DNA from 2 places in the Paenibacillus sp. LBL genome. Region 1 is predicted to be linked to the other one. Evidence: predicted binding sites of a transcription regulator. Region 1 holds the regulator's gene; the other holds the start of a gene.
What was found. Region 1 encodes CtsR, which represses protease genes until heat stress. Its sites were predicted from a motif close to ATGGTCAATAAAGGTCAAACA; they were not measured.
Positions count from the first base shown of each region.

Region 2: a site for CtsR is predicted at 1,973-1,993, ahead of clpP (ATP-dependent Clp endopeptidase proteolytic subunit ClpP). Genes of this name have one in related genera too.

Region 1 covers NZ_JARXYU010000023.1:8,726-12,148, forward strand. The annotation lists gene M2277_RS28475 (sugar kinase) at 1-940, shown strand, start outside; gene M2277_RS28480 (GntR family transcriptional regulator) at 949-1,665, shown strand; gene M2277_RS28485 (CtsR family transcriptional regulator) at 2,019-2,480, shown strand; gene mcsA (protein-arginine kinase activator protein McsA) at 2,504-3,028, shown strand; gene mcsB (protein-arginine kinase McsB) at 3,067-3,423, shown strand, end outside.
Region 2 covers NZ_JARXYU010000003.1:69,048-72,470, forward strand. The annotation lists gene M2277_RS08850 (PdaC/SigV domain-containing protein) at 1-635, shown strand, start outside; gene clpP (ATP-dependent Clp endopeptidase proteolytic subunit ClpP) at 1,301-1,897, opposite strand; tRNA gene M2277_RS08860 (tRNA-Arg) at 2,058-2,132, opposite strand; gene M2277_RS08865 (sugar-binding transcriptional regulator) at 2,503-3,423, shown strand, end outside.

The DNA of each region.
Region 1 (3,423 bases):
GAGCCATTTGAATTACTCCTTCTCGGGCACCGGTGTCAATATCGCATCGGCCATCGCCAGATTCGGTCATACTGGATTTCTGGTCAGCACGCTGCCGGATAACCCGCTTGGTGAAGCGGCGATCTCATACCTGCGCAAGCTTGGTATTGGCACATCGCTGATTAGCCGGGGAGGCAAATACGTGGGCATGTATTTCCTGGAGAACGGCTTCGGTGTGCGGCCCGGACGTGTCACGTACACGGATCGGCTGGGCAGCAGTTTTAATACGGCAGCGGATGAGATGTACGATTTCGGGGCGATTGCCGAAAGCGTGGATATGATACACTTTTGCGGCATTACCCTCTCGATGAACGACACGGTGCGGGGGCAGATGAAGACGTTGGCCAGGGAAGTTAAGGCAAGAGGCGGTACGGTTGTGTTCGATTGCAACTATCGTCCCTCTTTATGGGGTGCGGACCGCTACGATTTTGCCAAGCCGCATTATGAGGAAATGCTGTCATTGGCGGACATTGTTTTTATGAACGAGAAAGACGCTCTCTATATTCTCGGCATGGAGACGACGTGTGAAGACCGGAACGAGCAGCTGCAGGAGTTGATTCCGCAGGTAGCCGCGAAGTATAATATTACGGTTGCGTCGGGGACCCACCGCAAGATCAACGGGGATAATACCCATTCCCTGCGAGGATATCTATACACGGACGGAGTCTTTTATTTTTCCCAAACATTGACGTTCTCCGTTCATGACCGTATCGGAGCAGGCGACGCCTATGCCAGTGGTGTGCTTCACGGAATTTCAGAGGGATATGAACCGGGACGGACGGTTGATTTTGCCGCCGCTGCCGCGATGCTTGCCCATACCGTAACGGGAGATACGCCGACGGCGAATGAACGCGAAGTCCTTCAGGCGATGAGTCAGCATATGTCTGATGTGGAAAGGTAGGAGGAAGTATGTCGATCACGCGGAAGAACGGTCCATTATATCTGCAAATCAAGAAGATCATTAAAGATCGGATTCTGCATGGGGTTTACCCACTTGGTGCCCATATTCCTTCCGAGCCGCAGCTGGAGCAGGAATTCAATGTCAGCAAAATGACAGTTCGTAATGCCATCCAGGAGCTGTATCAGGAGGGATATGTAGAGAAACGGAGCGGAGTGGGAACGATTGTGACCCGGAACACCTCCTTTTCCAAACTTTCCAAGGGCAAGCTGTTTACGGAGATTTTGGTTGAAGAAGGACACCAGATTCGGAAGCGCCACCTGAAGACGGAATGGGTGCATAACGAGCCTGATAGTGAATTATACTTGAAATTCGGCGAACGATGCCTGCTTATTGAACGGTTGTATTTGCTCGACGGGAACCCTTATATTTACTATACACATTATGTGTCAGCCCAAGTGGATATGGGGGAGGAGTTCGATACCAACGAACTGCTATCCCTGTATGATCGTATTGAGGAGAGTCAAATTACGTTGGAGAATTTCCGGGATCGCTTTCTGGCGACCGTAGCCGATGATGAGATTGCACCGCTGCTTGAAGTAAGTGCAGGCGCACCGCTGCTCAAGCGGTTGAGATCCTCGTACGACGGAGCGGGCAGCATGATTGAATATAGCATCGGTTATTATAATACGGAATTACAGCATTATTTGATTAGTTATGATGTTTGATGGCGTGAATTTATAGATGGTGATGAAGAAGTGGCCCTTAAACCGGTGTTTATCGGAAATGGAGGCTGCTTCTTTTTTTTGCCGCCATATTGAATGGATCTTCAGAAAAAGGCTATAAGGGTTCGAATTAGTGGGTACAATAAGAATAAATGGACTGCAGGATGAATTCGCTAAGACCCTCTTGGCAAAATGAAAAAATGTGCTATAATGAGATTAAAGTCAAAGAAAGTCAAAGTCAACGAGAGGGTTCGCTGATTTTGATTATGGTTAAACCAAGTATAAGCAAGGCTCTGTGCGGACGTGTAAGATCACTATCCGTCTTAACGTTTCAAACAGTGGAGGATGAACAGACCATGCGTAATATCTCTGATATTATCGAACAATACCTGAAGAGCATACTGCAGGAAAGTCCGGAAGGCACCGTTGAAATTCAGCGTAACGATCTGGCAGAGCAATTTTCTTGCGTTCCTTCCCAGATTAATTACGTCATCAGTACACGGTTTACCTTGGAGAAGGGCTTTCTCGTGGAAAGCAAGCGCGGCGGGGGCGGTTACATACGCATCCAGCGTATTGAGCTTCCTCAGCATACTGCACTCCAGCAGCATCTTCATCATACAATCGGCAGCATGATTGATCAGACGGTAGCGGAAGGGCTGATCTATCAGCTGGAGGAATCCCGGTTTTTGACGAGGCGGGAGGCCAGTCTGATGCGGGCCGCCATTTCAAGGGAATGCCTGAATGTGAAGCTTCCTTATCGGGATGAGCTGCGTGCAAGGATTATGAAGGCGATGCTTATTTCTTTATTAGGTAAGTGAGTCTGTGTAAGGAGGCATTGGATATGGTATGCCAAGAATGCGGTAAACGGCCAGCGACACTTCATTTCACCAAAATTGTGAACGGGGAAAAAACAGAGTTTCATTTTTGCGAAACTTGTGCCCGCGAAAAAGGGGAATTGATCCCCGGTACGTCGAATGGTTTTTCTATACACAGTTTGCTGTCGGGTCTCCTGGATCTGGATCCTTCAGGCAAGGGCCAGACTCCCGGTGCCAAAATGGCTCAGACGCTGCAATGTGAAGAATGCGGTATGACGTATTCGCAGTTCAGCAAGCTTGGCCGATTCGGCTGCAGCTCGTGTTATAAATATTTCTCGGATCGATTGGATCCGTTGTTCAAGCGAGTCCATGGCGGTACATCCCATGTTGGCAAGGTGCCGAAGCGCACAGGGGGTCGTATTCAGATCAAACGCCAAATCGACGAGCTTAAGAAAGAACTTCAATTCCGGATTGTGCAGGAGGAATTCGAAACCGCCGCCGAGATCCGGGACCAGATCCGTGAGCTGGAGAAGAATATCGCTCAGGGATAAGATCTAATGAGTATGCACTTTAGTAGGAGGAATGCGTGATGTCTAATCTCCGGTTTACCGATACGGCGCTCAGCGAGTGGATGCGCGGAACCGGTCAGGATTCCGACATTGTCATCAGCACCCGTGTCAGGGTGGCGCGAAATCTGCAGCATCTTCCTTTCCCGCTGCTGGCAACGGATCAGCAGTCAGGAGAAGTGCTAGAGCGCCTGACCCGTGTGTTAAATGATAAGGAAGATTTGCAGGATTTTGGGGATTTGCATGTAATTAAATTAAGTGAGATTGATGAGCTGGATAAGAAGGTTCTCGTTGAGAAGCATCTGATCAGTCCCAATCTGGCGAATGAATCCCGTAATGGTGCAGTCATCCTTACCGAAGATGAGTCCGTCAGCATTATG
Region 2 (3,423 bases), on a different contig from region 1:
GACAGTGGAATCCTTCCTTGAAAACACTCAGCATGACGCAGAAAAAGCAAAACGACATTCAAATCAAATCGACTGCGCTGAAAAAGAAAATTCAAGGCGTTGATGCCGTTGTGAATTATCCGGTTATCAGTGGCCTCGGTAACACTGAGGTGCAGGCAGAGATCAACAAAGTGCTAAAAGAAAATGCATCCGGCGTCATCACGGGCGCTGAAGGAAATGTGGGCACACTCCCGCCATCGGGAACAGATTTTCCGTATGAATTCAGCGGTGATTATGTAGTTCATTACAATCAGGATGGCATCCTGAGCATTACGGCGTACGATTATTCGTACACGGGCGGTGCTCATGGCATGACCTTCCGCAAGAGCTTCACCTTCTCACTGAAGGACGGCAAGCAAATGAAGCTGGGCGATTTCATCAACATGCAGGGCAAGAACAAGCAGAAGATGAACAACCTTGTGCTGAGCAAGCTGAAGAAAGAGGGAGGTTATCTCGGCGGTTTTGAGGGAGTGCCTGCCGATGCCGACTTCTATGTGAAGGATAACGCGGCGGTACTGTACTTCCAGCTTTATGAGTACACGGCGTATGCCTATGGATTCCCTGAGTTTGAGTTCAAGCTGAAGGAATGGAAGTAAGACTCGATCAATCAGTTTGTATTAGCTGAAATCATTTTTAATACTATAGCTTGTTTAGATACATGATGTTGTCCTGATGTTAACACTGTGCTGGAACTAGTTGCGAAAAATCCCTTGATAACTGGAGAGTACACTCCTGCTCCTTATTCTCAGGGGATTTTTGTGTTTATCGAGAGGCTTGCCTCGATGGTGACTTATATGGTTTGTACACCGTGCGCACTGCTCCCTGTGAGCACGGTGTATGGTCCGGGGGTAAAATGCCATAAGTCGCCCTATGCGATATCGGATGCCATCCGTTTATGGACGCAGAGAGTGAGGGGAGCACATTAGGCTGTGCGCAACCAATTACCCTTGCAAGGAACCCTACATAGGTTTTCCTCTATTCCCGTCCCCACAAGTTAAGGCAGGTCTTTTAGGAGGGGGATGGTCTTACCTTCTTTATGTTTTATTGAAAAGAGTCGTACCGAAGTGAGAGTATCCTCGGAGGAGCATCTCGTTCGCCTTTGAAATCGGGAAACCTCCTTATCTGTTCATTCATGTTTCCCGATTTCAACAGCGACCGGAGGGGATGCTCTCACGATTTAGTACTCGAAGTTTTCAATGAATCCAGAGGATAAGAAAGGGCAGGCACCGGATAACGGCGCCTGCCCTTTCCTTGCATTCTTTTATAGTCCCTGCGGTGGTGTATTTTCCAGTACTTGATCGATAAGACCATATTCCTTGGCTTCATCAGCCGTCATGAAGTAGTCACGATCGGTATCCTTCTCAATGCGCTCCAGCGGTTGGCCGGTACGATCGGACAGGATGCGGTTCAGCTTGTCGCGCATCTTGAGGATGCGGCGAGCACGGATCTCGATATCCGTGGCCTGACCTTGTGCGCCGCCGAGCGGCTGGTGAATCATGATCTCGCTGTTAGGCAGACCATAACGTTTGCCTTTAGCGCCTGCATTCAGCAGGAATGCGCCCATGGAAGCAGCCATGCCGACACAGATCGTCGAAACGTCCGGCTTGATGAACTGCATCGTATCGAATATCGCCATACCTGCGGTAATGGAACCGCCTGGGCTGTTGATGTAAAGATGAATATCCTTCTCGGGATCCTCAGCCGACAAGAACAGCATTTGGGCAATGATGGAATTGGCGACCACGTCATTTACGTCGGAGCCGAGGAAGATAATGCGGTCTTTCAGCAATCTGGAATAGATGTCGTACGCCCGCTCACCGCGGTTGCTTTGTTCAACGACCATAGGTATAAAACTCACGTGGAAAACCTCCTCTTAAGTACCTCATATAAATACTGTTACCGTATTACCCACATGATAAACAATTTAAATCAAAAAGTCAAAGAAAGTCAAACTATTGGGTAAAAAAAAGAGCCGTCATGGGCACTTTGGGGTAATCAGTATATAGAAAAAGTAAAAATGGCGCGCCCGCGAGGAATCGAACCTCGATCTCAGGCTCCGGAGGCCTACGTCATATCCATTGGACCACGGGCGCATAATAAAAAGGTCTATCGACGTACATTCAAAGAAGACAGACCGCGTTTAGCGGTAGATTTTCTTGCGATATCAGGAAGCTGACTCTGCGATGTATATACTTTCTGATATCTAAAAAATTAGCAACGAAGTTGATTATACCGCATCTATTTCGAAAATACAATAGCGGACAAAACTTTGTTCCTACTATATAGACAAGCTTGCATTTGGCCATAATGTATAAGAATGGCTGGGGCAGAGAAATATACTTTCGGACACTTGCAACGGGCGTGATTATTGGTTAGAATAAAGGTGGGACTCAAAAAGTTTAACTGGGACATTTTACGGCCCGATAGAGGAGAGCCGAGACGAAGTTTGCAGGAGTGGAATGCATGCGTAACCTATTAGAAATACAAGAGCAACTTCTGCCGGATCTGATGAACACTCTTAAACGAAGGTATTCCATCCTTCATCAGATCAAGTTGTCCGGAATGGTTGGCCGAAGAACGCTGGCTTCATCACTCTCGATGACCGAGCGTGTCCTCAGGGCAGAGACTGATCTTCTGAAAGCGCAGGGGCTGATCGAGATTGAGACGCTTGGCATGCGAATCAGCAGTGCAGGATTATGCTTGGTTGAGGAACTTGAACCGGTCATGAATGAGTTGTTCGGATTGGTTGAACTGGAAGAGAAGATCCGTCAGGCTTATGGGCTTCGTAAAGTGGTCATTATTCCCGGTGACAGTGAGTCATCTCCGGAAGTCAAACGTGAGCTTGGCCGGGCCGGCGCAAGGACGCTGCTTAGTTTTGTGGAGGATGGAGATACAATCGCCGTAACAGGCGGCTCTACACTCGCTGAAGTGGCGGAGCAGATGTCATCGTTGCCTGGTGGCGGACCGCTCAGAAGCACGTGGTTTGTGCCTGCGCGCGGAGGCCTCGGAGAGAGCATGGAGATTCAAGCGAACACCATTGCTTCCAAGATGGCAAAGCGTGTTGGGGCTGAATACCGTTTGCTCCATGTGCCTGATCTGCTAAGCGAGGATGCTTATCAGTCTCTTGTTCAGGATCAGCATATCCAGGAGATTGTGGATGTAATTCGGCGCTGCCGGGTCATTATACACGGCATCGGCGACGCGATGGAGATGGCGAGACGACGCAAGCTGGATGAAGGCTCCATTCAGAACTTGCAGGCAGATGGCGCGATTGCTGAATCATTCGGCTATTATTTCAGCGAAGAAGGCGAAGTTGTGCATAAGATGCTTACCCTCGGACTTCGGCTTGAGGACATTATGCGAACAGAGACGATCATCGGCATT